4 regions of the Paenibacillus ottowii genome follow, and region 1 is predicted to be linked to each of the others. Evidence: a T-box and tRNA genes for the amino acid it is inferred to sense, from the RefSeq annotation. Region 1 holds a T-box; the other regions hold tRNA genes.
What was found. A T-box is a leader RNA that pairs with one kind of tRNA and senses whether it is charged. The one in region 1 lies ahead of argS (arginine--tRNA ligase), so its partner is inferred to be a tRNA-Arg.
Positions count from the first base shown of each region.

Region 2: it encodes a tRNA-Arg, which carries the amino acid that the T-box ahead of argS (arginine--tRNA ligase) is inferred to sense. The anticodon was not compared.
Region 3: it encodes a tRNA-Arg, which carries the amino acid that the T-box ahead of argS (arginine--tRNA ligase) is inferred to sense. The anticodon was not compared.
Region 4: it encodes a tRNA-Arg, which carries the amino acid that the T-box ahead of argS (arginine--tRNA ligase) is inferred to sense. The anticodon was not compared.

Region 1 covers NZ_CP191577.1:3,615,902-3,619,984, forward strand. Annotated here, with positions in the region: gene ACQQ6X_RS16755 (S-layer homology domain-containing protein) at 1-518, opposite strand, end outside; gene argS (arginine--tRNA ligase) at 656-2,380, opposite strand; T-box leader at 2,440-2,698, opposite strand; gene ACQQ6X_RS16765 (four-helix bundle copper-binding protein) at 2,776-3,105, opposite strand; gene ACQQ6X_RS16770 (MogA/MoaB family molybdenum cofactor biosynthesis protein) at 3,367-3,882, shown strand; gene ACQQ6X_RS16775 (nicotinate phosphoribosyltransferase) at 3,949-4,083, opposite strand, start outside.
Region 2 covers NZ_CP191577.1:4,164,518-4,168,600, reverse strand. Annotated here, with positions in the region: gene asnB (asparagine synthase (glutamine-hydrolyzing)) at 1-94, opposite strand, end outside; gene ACQQ6X_RS19350 (hypothetical protein) at 258-617, shown strand; gene ACQQ6X_RS19345 (DUF4870 domain-containing protein) at 926-1,219, opposite strand; tRNA gene ACQQ6X_RS19340 (tRNA-Arg) at 1,394-1,467, shown strand; gene ACQQ6X_RS19335 (6-phospho-beta-glucosidase) at 1,678-3,021, opposite strand; gene ACQQ6X_RS19330 (LacI family DNA-binding transcriptional regulator) at 3,207-4,083, shown strand, end outside.
Region 3 covers NZ_CP191577.1:4,985,752-4,989,834, reverse strand. Annotated here, with positions in the region: gene gap (type I glyceraldehyde-3-phosphate dehydrogenase) at 1-504, opposite strand, end outside; gene ACQQ6X_RS23255 (sugar-binding transcriptional regulator) at 597-1,634, opposite strand; tRNA gene ACQQ6X_RS23250 (tRNA-Arg) at 1,895-1,969, shown strand; gene clpP (ATP-dependent Clp endopeptidase proteolytic subunit ClpP) at 2,179-2,775, shown strand; gene ACQQ6X_RS23240 (PdaC/SigV domain-containing protein) at 2,887-3,993, opposite strand.
Region 4 covers NZ_CP191577.1:4,108,309-4,112,391, forward strand. Annotated here, with positions in the region: gene tig (trigger factor) at 1-469, opposite strand, end outside; gene ACQQ6X_RS19100 (hypothetical protein) at 613-1,524, opposite strand; tRNA gene ACQQ6X_RS19105 (tRNA-Arg) at 1,783-1,856, shown strand; gene ACQQ6X_RS19110 (exodeoxyribonuclease III) at 2,070-2,834, shown strand; gene ACQQ6X_RS19115 (GH1 family beta-glucosidase) at 2,948-4,083, opposite strand, start outside.

The DNA of each region.
Region 1 (4,083 bases):
AATTTTGCAATTTTGGTCAACAGGAGAAATTGAATTGCTTCGTTTGACTCTTGGTCTAATTTTTTGCCATCTGCTACATTAATTAACATGCGGACCGTTGGATATTCACCCGTTGCACTCACAGCTTTGTACAAAATATTCGCAAATTGTTCCCTTGTCATACGAGTGCTCGGATCAATATCCGGTGACAGAGGGATTTGGTGCTGGACTGCAATCCGGTAAGAATCGGCATACCATGCAGAAGCTGGAATGTTTGCAAAGGAGCCTGTGGTGAAATCAGGCATAACCTGAAGATCCATCGCACGAACAACCATGTGTACCCCTTGTGCATACGTGAGTGTTTGATCTGGTGCAAACTTATCCTTGGTTATCCCTTGAATGATTCCTTTGTCCTGAAGTGAACTTACGATCTTCTCCTGCTCAGCTCCCTTTATATCACGAAAAGCAGAAGCCGACGTAGCCACAGCCAAGGAGCAGACGACAAGCAGCGCAGCTGCCACGCTTTTATTTTTGATCATGAGAAACACCTCCATGTTTACTATGCTTCTATACTTACGGACGCCATAAAACCATCAAATGTTTCAAATATGCACAAATTGGTTGCAAAACAACGGAATAACCTACGATTAGTGTAACCCGTTCAGCTTCTTTCTGCTTACATCCGGTTAGGGGCTTTCAGCCCAAGAAGTCGCAGTGTACTTGCCAGCATATCCGCAGTCTGCTCCGCCAACTGAAGGCGCCATTGTCCGCCATCGACAATTCTTTCCTTAGCGTAAAAACGGTTAAACGCCTGTGCCGTATCTATTGCAAATCTTGCAATAACCGAAGGTTCCAGTTGCTGAACAGCACGTATCAGCTGTCCGTGATAGCGATCCAACTGTTTAAGCAGTGCCCAGCCTGCGTCACCCAGCATTTCATCCGAAACGATATGCAAATCAGGAGAATGACCGTCTTGGGCAAGGGTGTTGTGACTAGAATTAGAATCGACATCCGCGCGAGCGCGAGCTTTCTCCAGAAGGCTGCGTATGCGCGCATGGGTATACTGCACATAAGGTCCAGTCTCACCTTCAAAGGTCAGTGCCTCTTCCAATGAAAAATCCACTTCATTCAGACGGTTATTTTTTAAATCACCAAAAATAATCGCTCCGATACCAACGTCTTCAGCTATTGCCTCTTGTTCCAGCAAATTGGGATTCTTCTCTGCAATGATGGCTTGAGCACGCGTTACAGCTTCATCCAGCACTTCCTCCAGTTTTACCACCTTGCCACGTCTTGTGGACATTTTTTTACCCGCAAACCGCATTAAACCAAACGGTACATGCTCACATTGCTCGGCCCATGTCTCTCCCGCCTGCTTTAGCACCGCAAATACCTGTTGGAAATGTAACTTCTGTTCTCCGCCAACGACATATAACAGCCGACCAGCCTTCATCACTTCATGACGATAAATCGCTGTCGCTAGATCCCGGGTGGGATAGATGGTAGTCCCGTCCTTTTTCAAAATAAGACACGGCGGCAGCTGTTCGTCATCCAGACGAACTACAAGCGCCCCATCGCTTTCCTCCAGCAAGCCTTTGGCCCTTAATCGGGCAACAACTGCCTGCATCTTATCATTGTAAAAACTTTCCCCCAATACATGATCAAACGAAATGTTCAAACGTTGATACATACGGTCAAATTCACCTAGACTGACTTCAACAAAAAACTCCCATAGCTGTTGAGCCTCAGTATCCCCATGCTCCAAGCGTCGGAACCACTCGCGGCCTTCATCCTCTAATGACGGGTCATTCTCGACCTCCTGATGAAAACGCACATATAGCTTCAACGATTCCCCAATCGGATCATGTTGTAGCTGCTCCTCATTTCCCCATCTTTTATAGGCTGCGATTTGCTTGCCAAATTGTGTTCCCCAATCTCCCAGATGATTGACACTAATCGGCACATATCCGGTTTCACCAAGTATGCGATACAAGGCAGCACCGATCACAGTAGAACGAAGGTGACCGATACCAAAGGGTTTGGCAATATTGGGCGAGGACATATCAATCACGACTCGTTGTCCATTTCCGATATTGGGCTTGAGAAATTCAGTCTTGCTCAATTCAGCAAGCACCGTCGGAATATGAACAGATCGATCCAATATAATATTTACATAGGCACCCGAAGCTGAAGCGGTTAGACCTGCTTCATGGCTTACAAGCTCTGCTAATTCCATTGCAATTTGCTGTGGAGACTTTCGGAACTTTTTAGCCAGCACAAAACAGGGAAACGCCACATCTCCCCATTCAGGCTGCGGAGGCACCTCGAATAAAGATAAAACTTCTTTCTCCTCCAAGCCCGTATGAGCCAATATAGCTTGGGCAGCAATCATCAACAACATGTTTCTCTCTCCTTCTTTTTATAGGATCTAACAAAAAAAGTCCTCGTCTCTTGATATAATCAAGAGACGAGAACTTCGATATCCCCGCGGTACCACTCTTCGTAAATCGGTGGTGTAGTTAAAATTAGCTTACACCAATCGCGATTTCACTCCAATGACGAATAACGGTGTCTGCCGGGCTGACCTACTAGAATTTTTTATCGTTGGATCAACCATCTCCTGGGTGCGCTTCACATCGGATCTCATACCGGCTTCCACCTCTTCCGGCTCGCTGTAATGACACGGTTCCGTTGCTACTCTCCCGTTCCCTGACGTTAATTCCCACCATTATACAAACCTATTTAGCAGAAAGCAACCCTTTATTTCCTCTTCAGGTACTAGTTCTGTATATGTAATTACACTGCCACCAATTGGCGACAAGCCTCAACACACTGACGGCAGGCTTCTGCACAATGTTTGCAATGATTATGGGAATGCTTACTGCATTCAGCAACACATACCTCACAGGCTTTAGCGCATAGCTCACAGATCTGCTCAGCAAAATCCGTTCCACGCTGCAACATTTGAGCAGCAAACCCACATATCTCTGCGCATTCCCTGCTCACTCGAATACATTCACGCAGCATAGCTAGATCATATTCCTTCAAACTTGCTACATAACATACATTGCAAGCGTTCATACATTCCAGGCAAGCATCCACGCATTTTTGATATGAATGATTCATATTAGATTACCTCCCAGTTGTTGATCCTGCTGTACTATTACCCGCTACACCTTGAAATTAATCATTCGATGTTCGCGCTTCCAACAAAATAAACCCAAAAAATCCCGACTTATGTAAGGAAGTGTACTATATTCCAAGGTGCAAGCGCAAGGATATTAATCACATAACTCTTTGCTATCGTTTCTGACTTGCATACAGTCAATCATTCCTCTATTGTAAAAAAAGAGCATGCTAACCACTGATCAAGGAGTGAACATTGTAATGAATATAACATCGGTAGAGGAGCACCGGCGGGAATCTCCGCAGCAGGTTAACTGCATGGTCGTGACCGTCTCTGATACACGCACCATGGAGACAGATACTGGGGGACGACTGCTCAAGGAACTACTAGAAACGAATGGATACAAGGTTGTTCGATACGTTATCGTCAAGGACGAATATGAAGGTATCCGACAGTTGATAACCGAAGCTGCGGCATATGAGGAGATCGAGGCTGTACTTTTAACAGGTGGTACTGGCATTTCTCCGCGTGATACTACATATGAAGCTGTCTCCTCTCTACTGGATAAGGAACTACCTGGCTTTGGTGAAATCTTCCGCTATTTAAGCTTTGCTGAGGACATTGGATCAGCAGCTATATTAAGCCGGGCTGTAGCGGGCACTGTGGGCCAAACAGCTGTGTTTTCTATGCCTGGCTCCCGCGGAGCCGTTCGTTTGGCAATGGAACGTATTATTGTCCCTGAGCTGCGACATGTGATGAGAGAAATATATAAATAAGCTCTTATTTCACACACACGCCGACACAAAAAAGGCACCCCATACGTGGATGAGGTGCCTTTTACATTATTCCTTTTCTTCAACTTCGGGCTGCATGTAGCTGTCAATCAGCTTTTGCTTCAGCTCCCACACCTTCTCGCTAAGATTTACACGATAAATTTCAGGGTTCAGCTTCCGCAAATATTCTGGCCAAAACAGTTT
Region 2 (4,083 bases), 550 kb from region 1:
CGCGATCGGAGAGCGTTTGCGTCATTTTCAGCAGTAGCTCAGATTGATGCATCAAGTCTCCGTTCCACTGTATGAAACCTGTAATTCCGCACATGTCTATTCATCCTCTCTTTGTCGTGTTCATCCAGTGTTGGAATGAATCAAAAACTAAATCCCCAGTTCATCAGTATATATGCCGAAAAGAAGCATAAAATGTCTGTCCGTTCCGAAAACTACAGATGGGGCAACCCGTCTACTTGCAAGGAAGGAGGGAGATAATGTACTACATCAAGGATGCCAAAATCCGCCGTTTCACTGAACTTGACGGAGTGCGCTGCGCTGAAGTAGAAGTACGTCCTGGTGCCGCAGATGACCCGGAGCTGCTGGTTTATATCACAGCCACGAATCAGAAGGATGGTCAGCCTGACTATGACATGGTACGGATCATCCGCAATGATGCCGACCTGGAGCTGGATTGGTACGACAATAATCTGCACTCGGCCTTTGAGGAAGTGACAGACAAGGCTTTTACGGACTCTACGCACATTACCGCTGGTGAGGAACGGGATAAGTTCAAACGGGAATTGCTCTCCTATGGAGAGCTTAGTACAGAGTTTGCCAAGGAGTTTGGGGCATGAGAATATGGTGTGCTATACCTCGGCTGTTGTTGATTTGGACACCAGCGCCATCGCTGGATCAGCGTGAAAGGAGGGGGAAATCATAGACGGCAAAGCGAAGTATAAGAAAAACAAAGGCAGCAGTTATATTCATAACAATGAGTTTGCAGAAGAAGTGATGGAGAAAAATGTAAGACACGAGGTGCGGAGAAGTCCTAGACGCTTTGGTAATAAATAAACAGTCATAAAATCGACAATTGCTCATTCACAAATGATCCTGAAGAAGCCCCCTTTTCCGTAACTTTGCGGAATGCGGGAGGCTTCTTTTTTTAGGCTGCTTCACGCAGCGTCATGATCCCTTTGTAAATGTTATAGACAAAAACTCCGAGATAGACCACTACGAACAGCAGTACAAACCCAATAACCGAACCTGCATGATTGGCCGTTATAATAAAATACACTAGTGGAATCGCCGCGATAATGGGGAAAATATGCGATAAGATGGCTTTCTTAGCATGTCCCTGAACATAATCATCCCGGACTGCAATCCACACAATAAGCGGCACCAGAAAAGGTGCAAAAAAAATGCTGAAATAACAAAGTGACGACAAAAGACCTCTCACGATCAATCCCTCCTTTTTAACCAAGCTCTTTGTACATAATACCCCGTTAGCGTCCAAATGATTCCTTTTGCAGCCTGCTTTCCGATATAATGAAAAAATGCTTTTGACAGTTGCTCAAAATGTGATATAATCATTAATGCACTGAATACATAAGGTTTTATTGATTGTCATTTTGTCCCAGTAGCTCAGCTGGATAGAGCAACGGCCTTCTAAGCCGTCGGTCGGGGGTTCGAATCCCTCCTGGGACGTATAGCAAAATCTTCCTAATTCAATATTAGGAAGATTTTTTGTGTTCCAGTGGGATGAGAACCCCTTGGGGGGACGTCGGAGCTAAGCATCGTTAGCATAAACTTCGCAGTCTCGACCGTAGGGAGAGTATCCCTCCTGGGACGTATAGCAAAAGCTTCCTACATGTAGGAAGCTTTTTTGTATCTCTACCAGCCACATTAAGGCTGGTTTTATACTGTCACCTTTTCCTTATGAGCAAAAAATTGCGGCAAATGCTCTTTGTGTGCTTCCAGCATTTCATCCAGCACAGTTTGGGCAATATCCCCGCTTGGAACGAGCGGATTCAGGGTGAAGGCTTGCAGTGCTGTTGCATAGTCACCGGTGACCGCTGCCTCAATGGTTAGCTCTTCCATCGCCTTCATGACTTGCAGCAGACCCCGCTGTGCTGGCGGGAATTTGCCGAAGTTTACAGGCTCCGCACCATGTGCGCGAATGACACTGGTTACTTCGATGGCGCTATCATAAGGGACGTCATCAATTGCACCATTATTGCGCGTACTGACCACCATCAACGTGCCTTTGTTGTTATAAATGGAATTGATGATCTCACAGGCAGCATCGCTGTAATGCGCACCACCACGTTTGGATAATTCCTCTGGCTTGTAATCCAAATTCGGATCTTTGTACAGTTCAAACAGACTTTCTTCCAGACGTTTGACCACTTGTCCCCGAGTTCCTTCGTTTTTGGCCTCCTCTAATTCTTCCTTAAGCATGTTATCGGTCATGTAGTAATACCGATGGTAAGGACAAGGCAGCATTTTCAAGTGACGAACCTGATCATACAGGAAGCGCATGTTTTTAATATTTTCAACGACTTTCTCTGGTTTTGCGCCAGGCGAGTACAGTCCTTCGATGACTTGCTCTGTTAATTCTTCTCCGGTTTTGTCATAAACTTTGTGCCAATGCAGGTGGTTAATCCCTGCAAACTTAAAGAACAGTTCTTCTTCCGGTTTGTCCAGCACCGCTGATGCACTCTTGATCGCGCCGATGGGAACATTACATAATCCGATAACTTTATCCCACTGACCATAACGAAGCACCGCTTCAGTAACCATACCCGCAGGGTTGGTGAAATTAATCAACCATGCATTGGGACACAGTTCTTTCATATCTTCAACGATGCTGAGGATAACGGGGATGGTGCGAAAAGCTTTAAACATGCCCCCGGCCCCATTGGTTTCCTGACCGATCATGCCGTGTTTTAAAGGGATGCTTTCATCTTTAATCCGGGCTTCTAGCAAGCCTACCCGAAATTGAGTCGTGACAAAATCGGCATCCTTCAACGCTTCCCGGCGATCCAGCGTCAAATGTACCTCACAATCAATGCCAGCGGCCTTCACCATCCGTTGAGCCATGGCTCCCACGATCTCCAGCTTTTCACGTCCTGCCTCAATATCTACCAGCCATAATTCTCGAATGGGAAGCTCTGCATAGCGTTTGATGAAGCCTTCTACTAATTCAGGTGTATAGCTGGAGCCTCCACCAATGGTTGCAATTTTTATGCCTTTTTTCATAGTTAGTGCCTCCTAAGTATGTTTTTTAAACCGTTTTCTTAAGCACAATTTCACTGTAATCCCTGTAATGCATTACAGGTCAAGCGCTTTTAAAAAACTTATTTAGGGAAGGTGACAACTATAGGACGAGACCATGAACATACTTAACCCGAACATGCTAAAATAGAAAGAACGAGGTGAGAAATGTGGCGAATATTCATGAAATTGCAAAGCTGGCGGGCGTATCCTCGGCAACGGTGTCCCGTGTCATTAATAACCATCCATACGTAAGTGAACCGACAAGGCAGCGTGTGCAGGAGGTCATAGACCAGCTGGATTATGTCCCTAATTTGAATGCGGTTTCATTAAAAAAGGGCATGACCAAGCTCATAGGAATTATTTCGATTTCTTTTAATGATTCTTTGGGGTTATTTGTGCGTGGATTTACAACCTATGCTCAGGAGCATGGTTTTAATATAACGTTGTTTATTACGAATGGGGAAAAGGAACGGGAGCTTGAAGCATTGGAAATGTTGCGGAGAAAGCAACTGGACGCCTTGGTCTGTATGATTCGCGTCAATGAGTGGAGTGTGATTGAACATTACACCAAATATGGTCCAATTGTGACGTGGCAGCGTGTGAAGATCGAGACGATTCCATCTGTATTTATGGACCAGTATCAGGGGTATATGCTTGCGCTGGAGCATCTGTATGCCAGAGGCTATCGCAGCATTGTGAATGTATATGGGAATATGAGGGGACTGAATACGAAAGAACGCATACGGGCTTATCATGATTTTTGCCAAAAATATGATTTGGACGCCGATGCTTTCACTCATTTTTATGGTTTAAATTCAATCGAAGCGGGTGAACAAATTGCTCACTGGTGGGGTGAACAGCCTAACAAGCCTGATGCTTTCGCTTGTTCTACCGATTATTTGGCTGCAGGACTTTTGACGGAAGCACGTAGGCTCGGTGTTTCTGTACCGAGTGAGGTTGCAGTGGTGGGCTTTGATAACACCGAAATTTCGCATTTGCTTGATTTAACTACCATCCATTACCCGATTGATAAGCAAGCGGAAA
Region 3 (4,083 bases), 1.4 Mb from region 1:
ACCAAATTTGTCTTGCAGTGTTTTAGCCATAGGAGCCAAGCAGTTAGTTGTGCAAGAAGCACCGGAAATTACAGTTTCAGTTCCGTCCAGAATTTCATGGTTTACGTTGTAAACGACAGTTTTCATGTCGCCAGTAGCTGGAGCGGAGATAACAACTTTTTTAGCGCCGCCTTTCAAATGTTTCTCAGCAGCTTCTTTAGTTGTGAAGAAGCCTGTGCATTCCAGAACGATGTCTACACCCAGGTCTCCCCAAGGCAGTTCTTCAGGGTTGCGATTAGCCAAAACTTTAACTTCTTTACCGTTTACTTTGAAGAAACCGTCATGTACTTCTACTTCCCCTTGGAAAGTACCTTGTGTTGTATCATATTTCAACAGATGTGCCAGCATTTTGGAATCTGTCAAGTCGTTAATTGCTACTACTTCAATACCTTCCACGTCTTGAATACGGCGGAAAGCAAGGCGTCCAATACGTCCGAAACCGTTAATACCAACTTTAACTGTCATGAGTGAGTTCCTCCCAAAGTTCGTTTAGTTTAATTTTATATATTCAAGACAGACCCGAAAGCCCGTCAAGACAACACAATTAAAAAATCATATTAATTCCTTAAATAACGGCTTACAATCTCGGCAGCAGCGCCTTCGTCGGTGACAAGAATGTCTTCCTGCCCGAAACGGAGTACTGCATGAATAGCAGCCGCCTTGCTCTTGCCTCCAGCCACACCCAGCACCGTCTCCGTACGCCTGATGTCCTCCAATCGGAGTCCAAGCGTCAGCATTCTGTGAACAACGACGCCGTCTTCGTTAAAATAATAGCCAAACGATTCGGCAACCGCGCCCTCATTGCTGATCTGGGCAAAGGTTTCAGGGTCAAGCTTGCGTCTGTGGGCCATTGCTATGGCGTTGCCTATCCCGTGAATGATAATACGACTCTCTCGAATCAGGCTCAATATATCCTGAATATTCGTATCCTCAAGCAAGGAGTTGTAAGCATGATTGCTGAGCAAATCCGGTACATGGAGCAGACGGTATTGAGCGCCGACCTTGCGAGCCATCGTGGAAGCAATTGTATTTGCCTGCATTTCCATGCTCTCTCCCAAACCTCCGCGTGCCGGAACGAACCATCCACCCTTAAGCGGGCCGTTAGCAGGTAATGTCAGTTGTTCCGCTACATCTGCAATCGTCGTGCCACCTGTTACAGCGACCACGTCCTCGTCATCCATAACACTCAGCAGCGCCTTTGCGCCCGCACGGCCCAGTTCCTGCTTCGCTAACGGTGAAGCGTCCGAATCCCCTGGAACGACAACCACCTTCCTCAAGCCATAGGCTTGACGAATCTGATCCTCCAATTGGGACAGGCCGAACAAGTTGTTCGCTATCGGCTCCAGCTGTTCTAGCAGATCCAGTCCTGCTTTGCTCACCTTCATGCCTACACTCTCAATCTCAATTAACCCTTGCGCTTTAAGGAGATCGGTCTCAGCGCGCAGTACGCGCTCGGTCATGTCCAGTGAAGCTGCCAGTGTTCTGCGTCCAATCACTTCGGACAACATAATCTGATGCAGGATCGTGTACCTTTTTTTCAAAACATCCATGAGGTCGGGCAGAAGCTGCTTCTGTATTTCTAATATCTTTCGCATGCTTTCCACTCCCGCACACTTCTAAGTTCTATCTCTATGCTATATCTCTAACTGGTCTTAAAATGTCCCGGGATAACTTTTTAAGTCCCACGTCTATCTTAACCAATATTTGCTTCACATGCAAGTCTATCTGATCCTATATTTCTCAACTTTTTATGTGAATATGCGCACGTAATAAAAGCTTGCAATTCAATGCCGTATATCATATAATCATCTTTGTTTCCAATTAATTAGTTGGTTGCTTGTTGTGATTCATTTGTGCGCCCGTGGTCCAACGGATATGACGTAGGCCTCCGGAGCCTGAGATCGAGGTTCGATTCCTCGCGGGCGCGCCATTTTATACAATTGACTAATTGTTCCATATAATATTTTTAACCAACAAGAGCGCTAAGTGCTCTTTTTTTTAATCAATAGTTTGACTTTCTTTGACTTTTTGTTTGAAATTGTTTATCATGTGGTTAATACGGTAACAGTTTATAAAAGGGATATGTAATTTGGCATATCCACCAAATCCACTAATGATATTTAAGGGAGGTTTTTTGACGTGAGCTATGTTCCTATGGTAGTAGAGCAAAGTAACCGCGGCGAACGCGCCTATGACATTTATTCCAGATTGTTGAAGGATCGCATTATTTTGTTGGGCTCGGACGTCAATGACGTTGTAGCCAACTCAATTATTGCACAAATGCTGTTTTTGGCTGCTGAAGATCCTGAAAAAGACATTCACTTGTATATTAACAGTCCTGGCGGTTCCATCACAGCTGGTATGGCCATTTTCGATACGATGCAATACATTAAACCTGATGTATCTACAATTTGTGTAGGTATGGCTGCTTCCATGGGTGCTTTCTTGCTGAATGCAGGTGCCAAGGGCAAACGTTTTGCCTTGCCAAACAGTGAAATTATGATTCACCAACCACTGGGTGGGGCACAAGGACAGGCAACGGATATCGAAATTCGCGCCCGTCGCATTTTGAAAATGCGTGACAAATTGAATCGCATTCTCGCAGATCGCACAGGTCAACCACTGGAACGCATCGAAAAAGACACAGACCGTGACTATTTCATGTCCGCTGATGATGCCAAAGAATACGGTATTATTGATAAAGTGTTAACTAGCTCCTCTCCAGAAGGTGTATAAGAAAAGTAATTTACCTCTGAATAGCTGGTAATTAAGAAGGCTGCCTCAGGATTTTTATATCCAGTAGGCAGCCTTTTTATTTACTATTAATTTTTAATATAGATAATTCATTTATTGAGTCTGTCCCGCAAAGGGCTTTCCGCCCTGAGGCAGCAGTTGAGCAAACGAGTAGGTAAACTCCGGAATTCCATACGCGTATGGTGCATATTCGTACAAATCAAACACGATGGTTACGCCACTGTTGGTCACATAAAAATTCTGATCTGCTGCCAACTCTTTAAATTTGTCAAAACCCTCTCCACCCTGGAGCCCATCAACCTTTTTCTTCAAATCAACATTAAGGAACTTTTTGTAGTTCGGATTTGCCTTTAATACGTCAGATAATTGCAGCAGCTTACCATCAGCAAGCGAGAATGTGTATCCTTTACGTGCTGTCATGCCATGTGCGCCGCCTGTATACGAGTAGTCCTGCATAATCACACTCAGAATACCCTCTTTGTTATAGGCAATCGCAAAATCATTCCCAAACTCATACGGTCTGTCTGTTGTAGCCCCTCCCTCTGCCATCATCTTTTTGCCTGCTGCCAATACTCCCTCTGCATGCTTTTTAAGCACATTATTAATGGCCTGTTGAGCCTCAGGATTCAGTTGACTCCCGCTGATTTGCGGGTACTTAATCTTATAAGACACCTTTGCATTACTCGAAGCTGGAAGCGTTTGAGATGCTATTGTGATTGGATTTTGCTGACTTTTATTTAATGTTACTGTTTTCTGAGCTGCATTCCACTGCGCATCGATACCTAGATAGTCTTTCAGCAGACTCATAGGAATGTACAGCTTCCCGGCGATCATTTTGGCGTCCATACTACGCGTGATGATTCCGTTCACATTGCCATAGGCATCTGAGGAGGAGACCACGATATAGAGTTTGTTGTACCCACTACCCACGGTATATGCCGCTTCTTTGGTGTCATAGCTTACCGGAATTCCCAAGCTGTCGCGCAGGGCTGCCACAGGAAGGAGCGTGTTCCCGTTGAACTGGATTCCTTTGGTGGCTAATGTTTTGCCATTCCATTGAATAGAGATTGCCGGTTGTTGTGAAGTTGTTAACTGCTTGGTCGATGCTGCCTCAATATAGGAAACGGGAACAACCGTCACCCCTGCTAAAATTCCCGCTGCTAGCAGAGCTGAGCCCCATTTTTTCGTATGCTTGTTCATCGTAAGTATTCCTCCCATTGTAAATCTGTATCATCTATGTGCTTCGATCACTTTTCTTATTATATCTATACCCTGTTGTATGTAGTTTAC
Region 4 (4,083 bases), 490 kb from region 1:
CATCAACGACAACCAATTCAGCATGACGTTGTTGCAGGCGCTCCAGCTCTTGAGCCAGTTCTTCGTCGCTTACTTCGATTTTGCTTACAGGCACTTCTACACCTTTGTAGTCGCCCAAAGTTACTTCAGGTTTAACTGTAACTTTTGCTTTGAATTTGAAAGATTCGCCTTTAGCAAATTGATCAATTTCAACATCAGGGCTATCCACCGGGAAGATGTCTGTTTGCTCTACAGCTTGGCTGTAAGCTTCAGGCAACAGGAAGTCAATCGCATCCTGGTACAGACTTTCAATGCCATAACGTTTTTCAAAGATAGGACGTGGCACTTTACCTTTACGGAATCCTGGTACGCTTACTTGTTTAACCACTTTATTAAAAGCTTTGTCGAGTGCAGCGGCTACACGATCCGCGTCTACCTCAACTTCAAGAACCCCAAGGTTCTTCTCTATTTTCTCCCAAGTTGCTTTCATTTTATGCTTTCCCCTCCAACAAAATCTTCACTTAGTTTTCAATACAATCAACGCACACAAAATAACCATTATAGTATATCTAACATTACTGTCTTTTTCAAGAGCGGCCCTTGAATGCTTTAGCAGGTAAACGTTTCCGGTCATTAAGGTGTGTTCATTCCCGCTGCTACGAATAATCGCATTGACCGATACGCCTGCTCAAAACGGAAGCGCAGTGCATCTGTAATGCCATATATAGCACGAGTTTCTTCTTCACTATTATTCCCGTTCAAACTTTCCGAAACTGTCTGATGGAGAGCTGCTGCCCAAATATCCGGCATTCCGTCCTCTTCGATCAACATCGATCTGTAATCTTTCGTACCGTACACGGCCATCACAAACTGTGACCATAGCTCTTGTGCAAAATAGAATAGTGTAGGCTCATGCACTTCCGTCTGATCGGCTACCCGTTCCAAAATACGCATAATCGCCTCTGGAAAATCACCCGGCTGTAACGGAACCGTTTCAATATCGATTTCCGCTTTTTCATCCCCACGTCTGATTTCTATCGTTCCTTCCATTCCGCGACGTCTCAATGTCTGCAGAACACGGAATTGGAGAAGAGGATGGATTTCCCGTTCCGTAATCCAGCGAAGCAAGGCATCGTCGATCTCTGGCAGTTCCAAATAGGATAGCTGTTCCAAAGCTAGTATCGTCTGTTCGGATAACGGTTGATCCATAGCCATCTGCAAGAGCTTGTTACCGTAGCCTGCATCCTGTTCCTGCTTAAAGCGCGCATGACGGCGAGCCAGCTCAACTTCACTGACTTCGTCTTCTTCCACAGTGTCCGTTACCGCCCCGCTCTCAGCGTACTGTGGAAAAGCAGCTTCCAACCATTGTAATAGAGCATTCCATTCATCGTATTGTTTCTGCTCCTGCCCTTGACACTGCATCAAAAAACGCAGCATTGCCATCGCTTCTCCATAACGTTCGTTTTCAAGCATCACCGTGAGCTGGATTTGATAGTAGTCCAGGGTCTTCGGAAACAATACGATATTATTTTCTTTTGTCGTCACCTTGGAGTCCTTTATTTCAAGGCACCCCCTCTCCTCCGCAAGCTAAAGTATTTGTAGATTATATGGGAAACAGCAGCCGAAGTTCAACTACTCGTCTTCAACATATTCACCTGTATTCTAACATACCCTTATATAAGGCAAAAAAAACGATGTGTAGCCTGAATTTATGTAGTGTAGAGCCTGAGTAAGCGAAATATGCAAAATAAGGCTTGAATCTTTTCCATCCATATGTTATATTAATCTTCGCTTGAATTTTATGTCCCAGTAGCTCAGCTGGATAGAGCAACGGCCTTCTAAGCCGTCGGTCGGGGGTTCGAATCCCTCCTGGGACGTATAGCCGAAGCTTCCTATTTAGGAAGCTTTTTTTATTTTCTAGCAAAATAAGCCCCCTATAACATTGAAACCTATCATCGTATTACAACCTATTTTTATGTAGAAAAGGCTGTTTCCGTCGTGCTGTTCGAGCACTTATCTGGGACAGCCTTTTAATCGAAGATATACCATTACACCGCTTGATCGCGTGGAGTAGTAAGGAGTTTAATCAAATGAAATTAATATCTTGGAATGTAAATGGTTTAAGAGCCTGTGTAAACAAAGGATTTTATACTTATCTAAAAGAAACGAATGCTGATATTTTCTGCGTACAGGAAACGAAGCTTCAAGAAGGACAAATCCTTATGGAGAACATGGAGGAATATTCGCAGTACTGGAATTACGCTGAGAAAAAAGGATATTCCGGTACGGCTGTTTTCACCAAAAACAAGCCGCTCTCTGTGCATTATGGACTTGAAGAAAATGAAGAGCCAGAGGGTCGAACGATTACACTGGAATTCGAAAAATTTTATCTTGTCAATGTATACACACCGAATACGAAACGGGACTTATCCCGATTGCCATACAGGCTGGAATGGGAAGACCGTTTTCGCAACTATCTGCAACAACTAGACACTCTGAAGCCTGTCATCATTTGCGGAGACCTGAACGTGGCTCATCAGGAGATCGATCTCAAGAATGCCAAAGCCAACTACGGAAATGCCGGCTTCACGCCCGAGGAACGAGACCGTATGTCACAGCTGCTCGCCGCCGGATTCATAGATACCTTCAGATATTTTTATCCTGATCGGACGGATGTTTATTCCTGGTGGTCCTATATGCCAAAGGTAAGGGAACGGAATATCGGCTGGCGGATTGATTACTTCCTCGTCTCGGAGCGGCTTCGTCCGCAATTAATAGATGCAAGTATCGATTGCCATATTACAGGCAGTGACCACTGCCCTGTCATATTGGAATTACAAGATTTTTCTGCATAGATCCCCTACCTGACGCAAAGATTTATAAAACAAAAAAAGCCGTCATGCTCTGCTTTACAGCATGACGGCCTACATAATTTGAAGCTATTGCTAACTTGCATCTGGTTTTCTGTTTAAAACCCGTTCTTCGCCATCATTTGCTTGAACCACAGCGCACTTTGTTTGGGGGTCCGTTCCTGCGTCTCGTAATTGATATGTACAATACCAAAACGCTTGCTGTATCCCCAGGCCCATTCAAAGTTATCAAAGAAAGACCAGACAAAATAGCCCTTGAGCTGACCTCCCTCCCGGATAAAGCGGTGACATGCCTTTAAATGCTCTTCAATATAGCGCTGACGCCCGGTATCCTCAATCTGTCCATTCACCAGTTCATCCTTCATCGCTGCTCCATTTTCCGTGATCAGAATGGGTAAGCCCTTGCTAAAATCCTTCTCAATCCGCATCAGCAGCTTATAAAAGGATTCAGGGTGAATCTCCCATCCCATGTCTGTTACTGGCTCCTCCATGTGAACCTGCTCTACTTGCAGCAATGAGGCGTCGTTAGTTGCTCGAATGATGCTGCGGGTATAATAGTTAATGCCCACAAAATCTCCCGGCTGCTGAATCAGCTCTAGATCACCAGGCTGTACAAAATCCAATCCATTCAGATATGTTCCGTACCATTCCACCATATCTTCAGGGTACTTTCCGTTAAACAATGGCTCAGCAAACCAACGATTAATAAAGCCATCTCTTCTGACGGCAGCGGCTACATCCTCGGGTCGCTCGGAAGCCGCATCCACATGTTCCATGTTTAGCGTAATGCCAATTTTACCTGTTAATCCTTTTTCCTTATGCAAATTGATGGCAATCCCATGACACATCAAAATATGATGGGCGGCAGTAAAGGCTTCCCTCCAGTTCTCATGACCAGGGGCATGCTCTCCTGTACCATATCCCAAAATAGAGGCGCAAAAAGGCTCGTTTATCGTATTCCACCATTTTATTCGCTCGCCAAATCGGTCCATGATTACAGAGGCATACGTTTTAAAATGTTGGATAATCTCTCGCTGCGTCCATCCACCCTCGTCCTCAATCCACTGCGGTAAATCCCAGTGATACAGTGTCAGCATCGGAATTAATCCGGCCGATTCAAGCTCATCCAGCAGATGCTCATAGAAGAGCAGCCCTTGTTCGTTAACCACGCCGGGCGCGGGCATAATGCGCGGCCAAGCCACAGAAAAGCGATAATGTAAAAAGCCAAGCTGTT